Regions from separate parts of the Phytopseudomonas flavescens genome, predicted to be linked through region 1. Evidence: predicted binding sites of a transcription regulator. Region 1 holds the regulator's gene; each other region holds the start of a gene.
What was found. Region 1 encodes FliA, which starts transcription of late flagellar genes. Its sites were predicted from a motif close to CTAAAGTTTNNNNNNNNNNNGCCGNTAA; they were not measured.

Region 1 (3,986 bases):
GCCGTCCCGAGCATGCATGTTCTGGCGTACCAGGAAATTCCGGACAACAAGCAGGTCACCATCGTTGCGACGGTGGGGCAGAACTAATCGAGGGTACGGGCCATGCAGGTCAAACGCTTTTTTGCCGCCGATATGCGCCAAGCCATGAAGCTGGTTCGTGATGAGCTGGGCGCTGATGCGACCATCATCGGTAACCGCCGAGTAGCGGGTGGCGTGGAATTGACGGCCGCGCTCGATTATCAGGTTGCGCCCCCACCGGCGCGACAAGCCAACCCGGCGCTGGAGGCCGAGCTGCGCAAGACTCAGTCGCGCATCGCTTCCGCCCAGGCCGAACTGACCACCCGTGCGCAGCTCGATGCCGGCAAGGATCGTCAGATGTTCGCCGAAGCGCCTGCTGCCGCGCCAGCCGACAGCCTGGACGCGGTACTCGAGCGTCAGCAGAAGAAGCCGGTCTCGGCTTCGGTCGATCAGTCTGCCCTGGAGTCCATGCGCTCCGAATTGCATGGTCTGCGTGAGTTGATCGAAATGCAGATGGGCTCCATGGCCTGGGGCCAGCTGCAGGCTCGTCGACCGCAACAGGCCACGCTGTGGCGTCGCCTGCAACGGATGGGCCTGCCTGGTGAACTGGCGCGTACGCTGCTCGATCGCGTTGCCTCGCTGAGCGATCAGCGTCAGGCCTGGCGCATGGTGCTTGCGCACCTTGCCCACTCGATTCAGACGCCCAAGCAGGAGCCGATGGAAGAGGGCGGCGTGATCGCTCTGGTTGGCCCGGCCGGCATGGGCAAGACCACCACCCTGGCCAAGCTCGCAGCGCGCTACGTACTCAAGTACGGCGCCACGAACATCGCTCTGGTGAGCATGGACAGTTACCGCATCGGTGCCCAGGAGCAGCTCAAGACCCTTGGCCGTATCCTTGGCGTATCCGTGACCCACGTCGATCCTGGTCAGTCACTGACTCAGGCGCTGGCACCGCTGGTGCGCAAGCGCGTGGTACTGATCGACACCGCCGGCTTGCCGGCCAACGATCCGGCGCTGCGCATGCAGTTGGAGACGCTGGCGAGCCGCGGTGTCAACGCGCGCAATTACCTGGTGCTGGCGGCTACCAGCCAGGCGCAGGTGCTCAAGGCGGCCTACCACAGCTACAAGCGCTGTGGGCTGGCTGGCTGCATTCTGAGTAAACTGGACGAAGCGACCAGCATGGGCGAGGTATTGGGTCTGGCTATTAGCCACCGTCTACCGGTAGCCTATCTGGCAGATGGTCCGCGGATCCCGGACGACGTTCATGTGCCGCGCAGTCATCAGCTGGTCAGCCGTGCCGTTGGCCTGCAGGCCCCGGATGAGCCGAGCGAAGACACGATGGCCGACATGTTCGCCGGGTTGTACCAGGACCCGGCACGACGTGCAGGATGAACAGGCAGGTGTGGCGAAGTGCTGGTTGTGCTCGCCACGGCAGCGCACAATGGCCCTAAGGCTTAAAGCGAAGTTAGATAAGGTGTGTAGATAACATGGGTATGCATCCCGTACAGGTGATCGCGGTGACCGGCGGCAAAGGCGGCGTTGGCAAGACCAATGTGTCGGTGAATTTGTCGCTGGCGTTGGCGGATCTCGGTCGGCGCGTAATGCTCATGGATGCCGACCTCGGTCTGGCCAACGTCGACGTGCTGCTCGGCCTGACGGCCAAGCGCACCCTGGCCGATGTCATCGACGGCCAGTGCGAACTGCGAGACGTGGTTCTGCAGGGGCCTGGCGGCATTCGTATCGTTCCCGCGGCCTCCGGCACCCAGAGCATGGTGCAGCTCACGCCCATGCAGCACGCCGGCCTGATCCAGGCCTTCAGCGACATCAGCGACAACCTCGACGTCCTGATCGTGGATACCGCCGCCGGTATCGGCGACTCGGTGGTGAGCTTCGTGCGCGCCGCCCAGGAAGTGCTGGTGGTGGTGTGCGATGAACCCACCTCGATCACCGATGCCTACGCGCTGATCAAGCTCCTCAACCGTGACCACGGCATGAACCGTTTCCGGGTGCTCGCCAATATGGCGCACAGCCCGCAGGAAGGCCGTAATCTCTTTGCTAAGCTGACCAAGGTGACCGACCGTTTTCTGGATGTCGCGCTGCAGTACGTGGGCGCGGTGCCGTACGACGAATCGGTACGCAAGGCCGTACAGAAACAACGTGCGGTGTATGAGGCGTTCCCTCGCTCGAAGTGCGCGCTGGCGTTCAAGGCGATTGCCCAGAAGGTGGATGCGTGGCCACTGCCGGCCAATCCGCGAGGCCATCTGGAATTCTTCGTTGAGCGCCTGGTGCAACAACCGACTGCAGACACGGCTGTATGACGACAGCCTCTGGACTCCGTATGTACAGCAAGGCAACAGCACGAGATTCACAGCATCAGTTGATCGAACGTTACGCGCCGTTGGTCAAGCGCATTGCCTATCACCTGTTGGCGCGGTTGCCCGCCAACGTGCAGGTGGATGATCTGATCCAGGCCGGGATGATCGGTCTGCTCGAGGCATCGCGCAAATATGACGCCGGCAAGGGCGCCAGTTTCGAGACGTTCGCCGGCATTCGCATTCGTGGCGCCATGCTCGATGAGGTCCGCAAGGGCGACTGGGCACCGCGTTCGGTACACCGCAACAGCCGTATGGTCAGCGACGCAATCAGAAAAATCGAAGCCAGAACGGGGCGAGACGCTAAAGATCAGGAGGTTGCTGCCGAACTCCAATTGAGTCTCGAAGATTACTACGGCATTCTTGGCGACACTTTGGGCAGCCGCCTGTTCAGTTTCGACGACCTGTTGCAGGAAGGCGAAAGCGGCGGACTGCAGGAAGACACGAATTCTTTGCACCATGGGCCATCGCATGAACTGGAAGACGATCGTTTCCAGGCCGCGCTGGTGGATGCCATCAGCAACCTGCCGGAGCGTGAGCGGTTGGTGTTGTCGCTGTATTACGACGAGGAATTGAACCTCAAGGAAATCGGCGAGGTACTGGGAGTGAGTGAGTCGCGGGTCAGCCAATTGCACAGTCAGTGTGCCGCGCGTTTACGCGCGCGGTTGGTGGAATGGCGCGCATAGGGAAATTTCAGGCGCTGGACATACACAGTGGACGCAGCAAAGCCGGGCGCAATAGGTTTGCGGCGTTCCGCCAGGCCGGTTTCACGATTTATAAGCGCTTTGGAATGCCGAGGCGTTTTAGGACTGTACGGAGGTCGACTTGGACAAGAACATGAAAATCCTCATCGTCGATGATTTCTCGACGATGCGACGGATCATCAAGAACCTCTTGCGTGATCTGGGGTTCACCAACACCGCGGAGGCCGACGACGGCACCACCGCATTGCCGATGCTGCAGAGCGGTAGCTTCGACTTCCTGGTGACCGACTGGAACATGCCGGGCATGAGTGGCATCGATTTGCTGCGCGCAGTGCGTGCCGACGAGCGCCTCAAGCAGATGCCCGTGCTGATGGTTACGGCAGAAGCCAAGCGTGATCAGATCATCGAGGCCGCCCAGGCCGGTGTGAACGGCTATGTGGTCAAGCCATTCACTGCCCAGGTGCTCAAGGAAAAGATCGAGAAAATCTTCGAGCGGGTCAACGGCTGATGTCTGCCGCGAGGTTGTTATGGAACACGATGATTCAAAAGAGGCCGACCTCGAGTCGACCCTGAAAAGCAATGCCCGCCAACTGGTCAACAGCCTCGAACAAGGCAACTTTGGCGAAGCGGTACAGCTGATCAACGAACTGAACAAGGCGCGCGACCGTGGTCTTTACCACGAAGTCGGCAAGCTCACCCGTGAGCTGCACAACGCTATCGTCAATTTTCAGCTCGACCCGCGCATGCCTCACGCCAAGGAGGTCTCGCAGATCTCCGATGCGACCGAGCGGCTCAATTACGTCGTGACCATGACCGAGCGTGCAGCCAACCGCACCATGGATCTGGTCGAGCAAAGCGCGCCGCTGGTCAACGACCTGAGCAGCGAAGCCGA
Region 2 (3,986 bases), 610 kb from region 1:
AGAAGGGCCTCCCTGCCCACGTTACTCAGATTCTGAACTGGCGTACCAGTTGCTCCAGGCCCTGCCCCAGCTGTGCCAGGCTGCGTGCGGTCTGCGCGCCCTGGCGGGTTTCGTCGGCGACGCTATCCACTGCGCCGGCAATCTGATGCACGCTGCGGTTGATCTCTTCGGCGACGGCGGTCTGCTCTTCGGCGGCGCTGGCGATCTGCGCGTTCATGGCGTTGATGGTGCCGATCAGCCCGGCGATGGCGTCCAGCGAGGTGCCGGCCTTGTTGGCCTGTTCGCTGGTGATATCGCCGGCATCGCTGGACTGGCGCATGGCGTTGACCGCATCGCGGGTGCCGCTCTGCAGGCGGTCGATCATGCCCTGAATCTCCTGGGTGCTTTGCTGGGTACGGCTGGCCAGCGCCCGAACCTCATCGGCGACCACGGCGAAACCTCGGCCAGCCTCACCCGCACGCGCCGCCTCGATGGCCGCATTGAGGGCCAGCAGGTTGGTCTGTTCGGCGATCGAGCGGATCACGTCGAGCACGCTGACGATGGAGTGCACGTCCTTCTGCAGGTTGTCGAGTGAGGTGCCGCTGCCGCGAATGTCGCCAACCAGAGAGTGGATGCGGGCGATGCTGCCGTCGACCACCTGCTTGGCCGCCTGCCCTTCACGATCGGTCTGCTGGGCAGCCTCAGCCGCACCCTGGGCGCTTTTCGCCACCTCGTGGGCAGCAGCGGACATCTCGTTGATCGCCGTGGCAACCTGATCCGTCTCATGGCGCTGACGCTCCATGGCCTGTTCGGAACGTTGCGCCTGGGCGGCAACCTGGCCGACCAGTTCGGTCAGTTGCCCGGTCATGTCGACGATCTGCCGTACCAGGCCATGCACCTTGTCGACGAAACGGTTGAACGAGCCGGCCAGCTCGCCCAGCTCGTCGCGGCTGGTTACCGGCAGGCGACGGGTCAGGTCGCCGTCGCCAGCCGCGATGTCGTCCAGATTGGCCTTGATCTGCTGCAGGGGGCGCAGGAAGGTGTTGGCGAGAATCGCCCCGATCACGCCGAATACCACCAGCAACACCACGGCGATTACCAGAATGCTGGTGATGATGGTGCTCACGCGCTGATCGATGCCCTCGCGAACGGTCGCGATCTGCGCCTCCACACCGTCCAGATTGATCGCCGTGCCCAGGGCCATGTCCCACTTCGGCAGGTAATAGCTGTAGGCGAGCTTGGGCACCTGAATCGATTCGTTGCCCGGCAGCGGCGAGGAATAGTTGACGTAGTTGCTGTTGTCCTTGGCGACGCGCACCAGCTCGCGGTTGACGTAGACGCCGTTGACGTCACGCCGATCGTTGAGGCTCTTGCCGACATCCACGGGGCTGTCGCTTCTGAACAGCCGGACCACGTTGGAGTCATGCCCGAAGAAGTAACCATCCTGGCCGTACTTGATCTTCGACAGGATGGCGATGGCCTGCGCTCGGCTGGCCAGATCCCCCTGGGCAGCGGCATCGTAGAGCGTCTGTACGGCGCCCATGGCGATCGAGCTGTAGTTCTTCAGTTCGTTGCGCTTCTCGTCCAGCAGGCGAGCACGGGTCTCGGTGACCTCCTGCTCCGCCAGACCGTACAGCACCTTGGCGGCAGCGCCGCTGAGCACCAGGGCGAACAGCAGAACCGGAACCAGTGCCAACAGCACGACTTTGGACTTCAAGGTCAGGCGCATTTTTATTTTCCTTGTGGCCAGGCGAAGCCAAGGGGAGAAGGCTTCTACTCAGGTCATCGGCAGGCCCCAGCGAAACCTTAAGCTCGCCAGTGGCCGTCTGGAAATTGCGCCTGCGGCTTTACAGCACCATCGCCGCAACCCAGCCGAACACCAGCAGCGGCAGGTTGTAGTGCAGGAAAGTGGGCACCACGGTGTCCCAGATATGGTTGTGCTGGCCGTCGACGTTGAGGCCGGCCGTCGGGCCGAGGGTCGAGTCCGACGCAGGCGAACCGGCATCGCCGATGGCGCCGGCAGTGCCGACGATGCACACCGTGGCCAGCGGGCTGAAGCCCAACTGCACGCACAGCGGCACGAAGATCGCGGCAATGATCGGCACCGTGGAGAACGACGAGCCGATGCCCATGGTCACCAGCAGGCCGACCAACAGCATCATCAGCACACCCAGGCCCTTGCTGTCGCCGATCCATTCGGCGCTGGCGTCTACCAGCCCTTTCACCTCTCCCGTCTCGCGCATCACTTCGGCGAAACCCGAGGCGGCGATCATGATGAAGCCGATCATCGCCATCATCTTCATGCCTTCGGTGAACAGGTCGTCGGTTTCCTTCCAGCGCACGATGCCCGAGGCGGAGAACACCACGAAACCGAGCAGCGCGCCGATGATCATCGAGTCGAGCCACAGCTGTGCGCCGAACGCGATGGCCACCGCAATACCTGCCACGGCCAGGCTACGGCGGTTGTAGGCGACATCCACACGTTCGGTTCGCTCGACCAGGGCCAGGTCGTAACTGCGCTTGCGCCGATAACTGTACAGCGCCAGCAACAGGCCGGTGACCATGCCCATGGCCGGGATCAGCATGGCGTGGCTGACGTTCACACCGGTCACGTCCACGCCACTGCGCACCACGTTGGCGAGCAGAATTTCGTTGAGAAAGATGTTGCCGAAGCCTACCGGCAGGAACATGTAGGGAGTGATCAGGCCGAAGGTCAGCACGCAGGCGATCAGCCGGCGATCGAGCTGCAGGCGAGTGATGACATAAAGCAGCGGTGGTACTAGCAGCGGAATGAAGGCGATGTGAATAGGCAGGATATTCTGCGAGGAGATCGCTACCACCAGCAGTAGTCCCACCAGCATCCACTTCAGCGAACCGCTGCCACCACCGCGTGCGTCCTGACGGCCGACCAGCACCAGCGCCTTGTCGGCCAGGGCATGGGCCAGCCCGGATTTGGCGATGGCCACGGCGAAGGCGCCCAACAGAGCATAGGAAAGCGCCACGGTAGCGCCGCCGCCCAGGCCCTTGTTGAATGCTGCAAGGGAGCCTTCGATGCCCAGACCACCGATCATTCCGCCAGCCAGCGCGCCGACGATCAGCGCTACCACCACGTGGACCCGGCAAAGGCTGAGGATCAGCATGATGCCGACGGCGGCGATAACTGCGTTCATTGATGGCTCCTGGAATCGCCGCGCAAGCCACGGCCCATTGGGTGACCGCCAAGGAGCGGCAGGCCACAAAAAGCGTCGCACTCTGCCGGAAGCTGACCTGGGTGTCAAAAAACCGAGCGTGCGCTTGCAGCTGGATCGATGCGGCCGATTCGAGAACGGTTCTAAGCAAATAGCACAAACGTCCTTTGCGATTTCAGTCGCGAAGGTTAGCCTCACGCCTTTTACCCATGGAGGATGCACATGCTCGATATCGTTCTGGTTGCCGGCTCAAGCCGCCCTGACAGCCAATCCGCGAAGGTTGCCCATTTTCTGCGTCAGCGTCTGATTGCACTGGGCAAGACCCGCGCCGAGCTGAGCCAGGTCATCGATCTGGGCACCGGCCCCCTGCCCTTGTGGCCAGCCGAAGACAACGGCACCTGGCCGGATTACAGCCAGCGCCTGAAAAGCGCCGATGCGGTGGTGGTGATCGCCCCCGAGTGGAACGGCATGGCCGGGCCGGCGATCAAGAACTTCTTCATCTACGCCAGCAAGGCCGAGCTGGCCCACAAGCCGGGTCTGCTGGTGGGGGTCTCTTCGGGCATTGGCGGCGGCAGCCCGATCGCCGAGCTGCGCAGCTCGAGCTACAAGAACTGCCGCGTCAACTACCTGCCGGAACACCTGATCATCCGTCAGGTGACCAAGGTGCTCAACGACGAACAGCCAGCCAGCGAAGACGACGGCCGCATTCGTGCACGTATCGACTACGCTCTGGACATCCTCGCCCAGTACGGTGAAGCGCTGAAGCCGGTACGGGCCAATATCGACCTGAGCGATCCGGCGTTCACCAACGGCATGTAA
Region 3 (3,986 bases), 1.5 Mb from region 1:
ACCCCGACATCAAGGCCGTCACCCTGATCGATATCATCGTGTTTCGCGATGCGCAGATGGCCGGGCAGGACGCCGCGCTGTGGGCCCACGAGCTGCTGCATGTGCAGCAGTATCGGGAGTGGGGCACCGCCGGCTTCGCCGCGCGCTACAGTCGCGATTTCAATGCGGTCGAGGCACCCGCCTATCGGCGTCAGGCGGAAATTGCACGTCTGTTGCGCGAGCGGGGCGGCAACTAGTCGCGCCTACTCGGCGCGCTTGGCTCGCAGTGCTATCACGCACAACACGCTGGCCGCCAGGTTGACGGTCACCGGGTTGAACGCATCCGCCAGCAGCGCCGGAACGAAGATCGCCACATCCACCAGCAACAGGATCAGCGCTGCCAGAGCCAACCACAGCGGCCAGCGCTGGCGACGCAGTAGCAGGATCGCCAGCCCCAGCAGGATCTCGGCGACTCCTGCCAGCGCAGCCACGGCGTGAGGCAGGCCATGGGCGTCGAGCATGCGCAGTTCGGTGGGGCTGAGAAACAGCAGCTTCGGTACCAGGCCGTGGTAGATGAAGATCACCCCCAGGGTCAGGCGCGCCAACAAGGCATCAGTCATGCAGGAAGCGCTCGCGGTCTTCGGGACGGGGCATCTGGCAATGATCGTGACGCCCGAACAGGCGGTAGCGATTACGAGCGATGGGATCGTAAGCCCAGTCGCGCACGCTCCGCGGTATGACACCTAGCACCGTCGCCCAGCGCCATGGAGCCGGCAACTGCCGAAGGATCGCCAGAATGGCGTCGCTGCGCTTCAACGCCCGATCACCCTCGACATAGAGCAGCGTGTCGAAATGGTCCAGCGGCATGCCGAACCAGGCCAGGATCGCCTGGCCTTGCGGGGATTGCACGCTGCACAGCTTGAGCTTGCCTGCACGGTCATGGCGGATCAGGAAGCGACTCCAGCCATTGCACAATTTGCATACGCCATCGAACAGCACGACCCGATCACCGGCCTGCAAATAGGGTGGGTAAGCCATGCGTAAGCTCCGTGTCGATGATGTGCCCAGAGTAGCGCAACCGCGGCCTCGGTGACCGAGGTATTGATGGGCGCGTGGCACCTGCGGCGGAAAAAAACATGTCAATTCGTCCCCCGTTCTGCGCCGGCTGGCAGCGCGTCATTATTTGCTTCGAAATCATCATGGCCGCGCACCTGGCCTCTATGCTTGATGGCAGGCGCAGCACGCGCTCGCGTCGTTTACCAAGTTCGCTCAATTAAATGCCCGAGCGGCCGATGACCTTCGACAAGATTGCTTATTGCTTATGGAGAAAGAGCATGTTCGGTAGTCGCTTGAAAAAAGAATTGCAGACCAAGGATGCCGAACTGTCATTGCTGCGGCAGCTTTATCAGGGTATCCAGACCGAGATGATCATGCTGACGGTCGATCCCGAGTATCGAATCATCGATTGCAACGCCAACTTCACCCGTTTCGTCGGCTACAGCGCCGAACAACTGGGCGGTCGGCCGATGACCGATATCGTGCCGGCCTACGTGAAGGCCTTGCCGTGCTTCAAGAACCTGCGCGAGGCGGTGCGAACCGGCAAATCGGTAAGTGATCGCTACCGTTTTCTGCGTGCCGATGGCGCGCTGGTGTGGATTCAGGCCTGCTGGCAACCGGTGCTGGACGAGAGCGGCGTGGTACGACGGGTCCAGTGTTTCGGCTCGGAAATTACCGAGAGCATGAACCGGGCACGTGAGAACGAGGATTTCATCAACGCCTTGCTGCGCTCCACCGCAGTGATCGAGTTCGACCTCGGTGGCAACGTGCTGACCGCCAACGATCAGTTCCTGCAGGCCATGGGGTATGGCCTGGAGCGTATCAAGGGCAAGCACCACAGCCTGTTCTGCGATCCTCAGGAAACCCATACTCCGCAGTACAAGCAGTTCTGGGAGCGCCTCAACCGTGGCGAGTTCGTCGCTGGCCGTTTCAAACGCATCGACAGCCACGGCCGGGTGGTCTGGCTGGAGGCGACCTACAACCCGGTACACGACACCCAGGACAAGCTCTACAAGGTGGTCAAGTTCGCCACGGTGATCACCGACCAGGTGAATCGTGAGGAAGAGGTCAACGACGCCGCCGGTATCGCCTACGGAATTTCCCAGCAGACCGACACCACCGCCCAGCGCGGCGCCCAGGTGGTCACCGACACGGTGCAGACCATGCAGCGGATTTCCGAGCAGATGACCTCCGCGTCCCAGGGTATCGAAGCGCTGGGCAAGCAGTCAGTGCTGATCAGCACCATGGTGCAGACCATCGGCAGCATCGCCCAGCAGACCAACCTGCTGGCGCTCAATGCCGCTATCGAGGCAGCGCGGGCCGGTGAGCAGGGCCGTGGTTTCGCCGTGGTCGCCGATGAAGTTCGGCAGTTGGCCAGCCGCACCAGCAACGCCACCGAGGAAATCGTCGGCGTGGTTCAGGAAAACCAGAAACTGGTGGATGCCGCCGTGCGTGACATGGCCAGCAGCCGCACCCAGGCCGAAGCGGGTCTGGAGCTTGCCAACGAGGCCGGTGACGTGATCGTCGAAATCCGCCAGGGCGCCAAGCAGGTGCTGGCTGCGGTCGAACGTTTCGCCAGCCAGTTGAAGTAGCCCGTCAACCAGGGAGTGCGCTGGAGAAAGACGGCCGCTGTGCCGCCGATGGCTATCACGACATCGGCGGCAGGCGACGCTTCACCGTGGTCTTCTTGACGATGGCGGTGTTGGTCACCGCATGGATGTTGATGCGGTCGAGTATCTCGTCCAACTGCTCCATCGAGCGAACGTGAAGCTTTGCGATGAAGCAGTCTTCCCCGGTGACCTTGTCGCATTCGGTGAACTGCGGGGTCGCCTCGATCTGCCGCTCCACCTCATGCAACTGCCCCGGCAGCGGGCGGATCCGCACGATTGCCTGTAGCTGGTAACCAAAGGCACGGGGATCGATATCCACACCATAGCCCTTCAGTACGCCTCGTTCTTCGAGCTTGCGCAGGCGCTCGGCAACGCTTGGCGATGACAGGCCGCTGATCTGTGCCAGGGCCTTGAGCGAGCGCCGGGAGTCTTCGGTCAGCGCAACGATCAGCAGATGGTCGATTTCGTCGGTCATGGTCGAACCTTAGGCTTTTTTCTCTAAGTGCCATGATAGTAAAGGCTGGATGGGGTTTCTGCCTTTCTTTCGCCATGGAGTGGCACCCGGTGCGCTTGCCATACTTTGCGCACTGCAAAAGGAGCTCCCTGATGGACAAGCAAGTGAATCGAGGCTCGCTGGAAATGATTGCTGCCATGCTCATTTCCGGCACCATCGGCTGGCTGGTCATGCTGTCTGGCCTGCCGGTGATCGACGTGGTGTTCTGGCGCTGCGTGTTCGCCGCCGTGACCTTGCTGCTGGTCTGCGCCTGCATGGGCTTGCTGCGCCCCGGCCTGCTGACCCGCGTCACCCTGTTGCTGGCGGTTGCCAGTGGCCTGGCCATCGTCGGCAACTGGCTCCTGCTGTTCGCCTCCTATTCGCGCGCCTCGATCGCCATCGGCACCGCGGTGTACAACGTACAGCCCTTCATGCTGGTCGGCCTGGCGGCGATCTTTCTCGGTGAGAAACTCACCCTGCAGAAGTTGGCATGGTTGTCGGTGTCTTTCCTGGGCATGCTCGCCATCGTCGGTGCCCATGGCAGCCAGGAGCAGGGGGGCGGCGACTATCTGCTGGGCATCGGCCTGGCGCTTGGCGCAGCGTTTCTCTATGCGATTGCAGCGTTGATCATCAAGAAGCTGACGGGCGTACCGCCGCATCTGATCGCGTTGATTCAGGTCAGCGTCGGCGTACTGGTGCTGGCGCCGCTGGTCGACCTTTCCAGCCTTGCGCATGGTGAGCAGGTCTGGTCGATTCTGATCACCCTGGGTGTGGTGCACACGGGCGGCATGTACGTGCTGCTGTACGGTGCCATTCAGAAACTGCCCACGGCGTTGACCGGTGCGCTG
Region 4 (3,986 bases), 780 kb from region 1:
TGGCGCGGGCCGGCTCGACCTCTTCGCCCTGACCGAGATCGGCGGTGAAGGTCACCACTTCACAGTTATAGGTATCTTGCAGCCACTTGAGGATCACCGAGGTGTCCAGGCCACCGGAATAGGCCAGAACTACCTTTTTGACGTCCGCCATGCCATCCACTCCACGGGTTGTTCGGAAAGCCCGTGATTCTACTGCCCATGGCCCGCGATTTACAGGGGTGCGACAGGCCATGGCATTGAAGCGACAGGATCAGGAGGTGGCGGCAGGCGTGGAAGGCACCGGTGGAGCAGCTTGTTCGACAGGCTGCACGGGGGCTTCGGGCACTTTTTCCAGCTTTATGGAAACCCTGCGGTTCCTTTCCCGGTTGGCGGCAGTGGTGTTGGGCGCCAGCGGATAACGCTCGCCGTGGAAGCGCATGACGATGCGCTCTTCGGGGATGCCCTGGGCCTTGAAGTACTCCATCACCGCCAACGCACGGCGGCGCGACAGGTCACGGTTGGTCAGGCGGTTGCCGCTGTTGTCGGAGTGACCGTCCAGCTCGATGCGGTTGACCGTCGGGTCGGCCTTCATGAAATCGAGAATGATCTCCAGCCTGGCCTTGGCCATGGGGTCGAGCTCTGCCCCGCCGCCCGGGAAGCCGATGGTGGACTGCCGGACCTGGTCGAAGTTGACCGGTAGCAGCTTGGCGGTGCAGTTCAGGTAATCCTCGTAGGCCTTGCGAAAACGCACCGGCAGCATCCGCACTTCGAGATCGCCGCCCATCGAGCTGCGATGGCGCACCAGCGGGCTGCGCCCTTCCAGCAGACCGGTCAGCAAACGCCCGGCCTGCTCCTGGCTGCTGTTGAACGGCACTTCGCCGCTGCCGACACTGACCACACCGAGGTTGATGTCGCCGCGCCCCGGCTGCCAGGGCGCGGCTGCCGCCAGCAGCGTCGCCGAGCCCCTGCCCAGCCAGCGCTCCCGAGGCTGCAGGCGAAAGGTCGCCTGCTCACCAGCGCGGCGCACGAACTGTCCCGAACCGAAATCGGTGATCGGTTGCGTCAGGCGACACTCGAACTGGTCGCCGGCCACCTGCCATTCGACCTTTTCCAGACGAGTCTGGAAGCTGATCGCGGCCGCAGGCAGACTCAAGCCTGCGCCGGCGAGCAATCCGACGATGAGGAAAAGAGGCTGGCGCACAGCGAGCTCCACAAGAAAACACAACGTTCCCTGTGGGTATCGGTGCAGGCGGGGAAAACTTGAGCCGTGCGATGGCCTATCTGCGGCGTGCCCCCGCCGGCCTTTTCCGGTAGCATTCCGGGCATGTTTCGCCCCCGCCTGGAAGCCTCAATGACCGACCGCATCACCCTGCTGCGTCCTGACGACTGGCACATTCACCTGCGCGATGGCGCGGTACTGCCGCACACCGTGGCCGATGTCGCCCGTACCTTCGCCCGCGCGATCATCATGCCCAACCTGGTGCCGCCGGTGCGCAACGCCAGCGAGGCCGTTGGCTACCGCCAGCGCATCCTCGACGCGCGGCCAGCCGGCAGCCAGTTCGAGCCGTTGATGGTGCTGTATCTCACCGATCGCACCAGCGGTGACGACATCCGCGCAGCCAAGGCCAGCGGCATCGTCTATGCCGCGAAGATGTACCCAGCCGGGGCGACCACCAACTCCGACTCTGGCGTGACCAGCCTGGACAACATCACAGGCGCCCTCGAGGCCCTGGCAGAAACCGGCATGCCGCTGCTGGTACACGGCGAGGTCACCCGCGCCGAGATCGACGTCTTCGATCGCGAAAAAGCCTTCATCGACGAACACATGCGTCGTCTGGTGGAACGCTTCCCGACCTTGAAAGTGGTATTCGAGCACATCACCACCGGTGATGCCGCCCAGTTCGTCAAGGAAGCACCGGCCAACGTCGGCGCCACCATTACCCCCCAGCACCTGCTGTACAACCGCAACCACATGCTGGTCGGCGGCATTCGTCCGCACTTCTATTGCCTGCCGATCCTCAAGCGCAACACGCACCAGGAAGCGCTGCTCGATGCAGCCACCAGCGGCAATCCGAAGTTCTTCCTGGGTACCGACTCGGCCCCCCATGCGCAGCACGCCAAGGAAAACGCCTGCGGCTGCGCTGGCTGCTACACCGCCTATGCGGCCATCGAGCTGTATGCCGAGGCCTTCGAGCAGCGTGGCGCGCTGGACAAACTGGAAGCCTTCGCCAGCCACTTCGGCCCGGACTTCTACGCTCTACCACGCAATACCGACACCATCACCCTGGTGCGTGAGTCGTGGAACGCACCGGCCAGCCTGCCATTCGGCGAGCAGACGGTAATCCCCTTGCGCGCGGGCGAATCGCTGCGCTGGCGTCTGCTGGAGGCAGGGCAATGAGCGAAGAACAGTACGAAGACGACCAGGATCAGCCGAGCAGCAGCGGCCCGCGCCATCCCATGGCAGCGCGCTTTCGCGGCTACCTGCCGGTCGTGGTGGATGTCGAGACCGGCGGCTTCAACAGCGCCACCGATGCCCTGCTGGAGATCGCGGCCACCACCATCGGCATGGACGAGAGCGGCTACCTGTATCCGGATCACACGCATTTCTTCCGGGTCGAGCCGTTCGAAGGCGCCAATATCGAACAGGCGGCCCTGGAGTTCACCGGCATCAAGCTCGATCACCCGCTGCGCATGGCGGTGAGCGAAGAGCACGCGCTGACCGAGATTTTCCGCGGCCTGCGCAAATCCCTGAAGGCCAATGGCTGCAAGCGCGCCATTCTGGTCGGCCACAACAGCAGCTTCGACCTGGGCTTCCTGAATGCCGCGGTCGCTCGCTGTGACCTCAAGCGCAATCCCTTCCACCCCTTCTCCAGCTTCGACACCGCCAGCCTCGCCGGCCTCGCCTACGGGCAGACCGTGCTGGCCAAGGCGTGCCAGGCCGCCGGCATCGAGTTCGACGGCCGTGAAGCCCACTCCGCCCGCTATGACACCGAGAAGACCGCCGAGCTGTTCTGCGGCATCGTCAATCGCTGGAAGGAAATGGGCGGCTGGGAAGATTTCGACGAGTGAGTGCCATGAAAAAATATCAGATCTTCATCGATGGGCAGGCCGGCACCACAGGCCTGCAGATTCGCCAGCGGCTGGCCAACCACCCGCAGATCGAAGTGGTCACCATTGACCACGACAAACGCCGTGACGTAGAGGCCAAGCTCGAGCTGATGCGTTCGGTCGACGTGACCGTGCTGTGCCTGCCTGACGATGCGGCTAAAGAAACGGCTGCTCAAGCTCGTGAAGTCGGCTGCCGGGTGCTCGATGCCAGTTCTGCACACCGCACCGCCAGTGACTGGGTGTTCGGCATGGCCGAACTGGCCAAGGGCCAACGCGAGGCCATCGCCAAGGCCGCCGCCGTGAGCAACCCTGGCTGCTACGCCACCGGCGCCATTCTGCTGCTGCGCCCGCTCATCGAAGCGGGCCTGCTCGGCTCCGATCGCGAACTGTGCATCAACGCCGTATCCGGCTACACCGGTGGCGGTACCAAGATGGTCGAACGCTATGAGCAGGAAGGTGCGCCGGTCTACGCGGCCTACGGCCTGGGCTTCGATCACAAGCACATTCCGGAGATCCAGCACTGGAGCGGCCTGCAGGCACGCCCCATCTTCCAGCCAGCGGTCGGTAGTTACGACCAAGGCATGCTGGTGATGATCCCTCTGCAAGGCAGTAACGGCGTCGAGCTGCAAAAAGCCCTGAGCGATTATTACCGGGGCGAGCAGTTCGTGCAGGTTCTGCCCTACAACGAGATCCCTGCCGATTCGGCGCCGTTCATCACGCCCCACGGCCTGAACGGTAGCAATCGCGCCGAGTTGCAGGTGTATGGTGCGAGCGGCGGCAAGCAGGCCCTGCTGGTAGCCAAGCTCGATAACCTCGGCAAGGGCGCCTCGGGTGCTGCGGTGCAGAACCTCAATATCATGCTCGGCCTCGATGAAGGACTGTGCACGCAGATCGATTGA

Region 2: a site for FliA is predicted at 1,762-1,789, ahead of FHR27_RS07205 (methyl-accepting chemotaxis protein). Genes of this name have one in related genera too.
Region 3: a site for FliA is predicted at 1,248-1,275, ahead of FHR27_RS27415 (methyl-accepting chemotaxis protein). Genes of this name have one in related genera too.
Region 4: a site for FliA is predicted at 1,217-1,244, ahead of FHR27_RS13550 (flagellar protein MotY). Genes of this name have one in related genera too.

Annotation. Positions count from the first base shown of each region.
Region 1 is NZ_JACBYV010000001.1:2,241,332-2,245,317, reverse strand. It holds gene flhA (flagellar biosynthesis protein FlhA) at 1-87, shown strand, start outside; gene flhF (flagellar biosynthesis protein FlhF) at 103-1,410, shown strand; gene fleN (flagellar synthesis regulator FleN) at 1,506-2,336, shown strand; gene fliA (RNA polymerase sigma factor FliA) at 2,333-3,076, shown strand; gene FHR27_RS09840 (chemotaxis response regulator CheY) at 3,228-3,602, shown strand; gene FHR27_RS09835 (protein phosphatase CheZ) at 3,622-3,986, shown strand, end outside.
Region 2 is NZ_JACBYV010000001.1:1,635,518-1,639,503, forward strand. It holds gene FHR27_RS07205 (methyl-accepting chemotaxis protein) at 26-1,708, opposite strand; gene FHR27_RS07210 (Na+/H+ antiporter family protein) at 1,827-3,149, opposite strand; gene FHR27_RS07215 (NADPH-dependent FMN reductase) at 3,390-3,986, shown strand.
Region 3 is NZ_JACBYV010000001.1:747,698-751,683, forward strand. It holds gene FHR27_RS03225 (eCIS core domain-containing protein) at 1-236, shown strand, start outside; gene FHR27_RS03230 (DoxX-like family protein) at 243-599, opposite strand; gene FHR27_RS03235 (thiol-disulfide oxidoreductase DCC family protein) at 592-1,017, opposite strand; gene FHR27_RS27415 (methyl-accepting chemotaxis protein) at 1,314-2,627, shown strand; gene FHR27_RS03250 (Lrp/AsnC family transcriptional regulator) at 2,683-3,120, opposite strand; gene FHR27_RS03255 (DMT family transporter) at 3,252-3,986, shown strand, end outside.
Region 4 is NZ_JACBYV010000001.1:3,023,541-3,027,526, forward strand. It holds gene FHR27_RS13545 (argininosuccinate synthase) at 1-151, opposite strand, end outside; gene FHR27_RS13550 (flagellar protein MotY) at 251-1,180, opposite strand; gene pyrC (dihydroorotase) at 1,331-2,377, shown strand; gene rnt (ribonuclease T) at 2,374-3,048, shown strand; gene argC (N-acetyl-gamma-glutamyl-phosphate reductase) at 3,054-3,986, shown strand.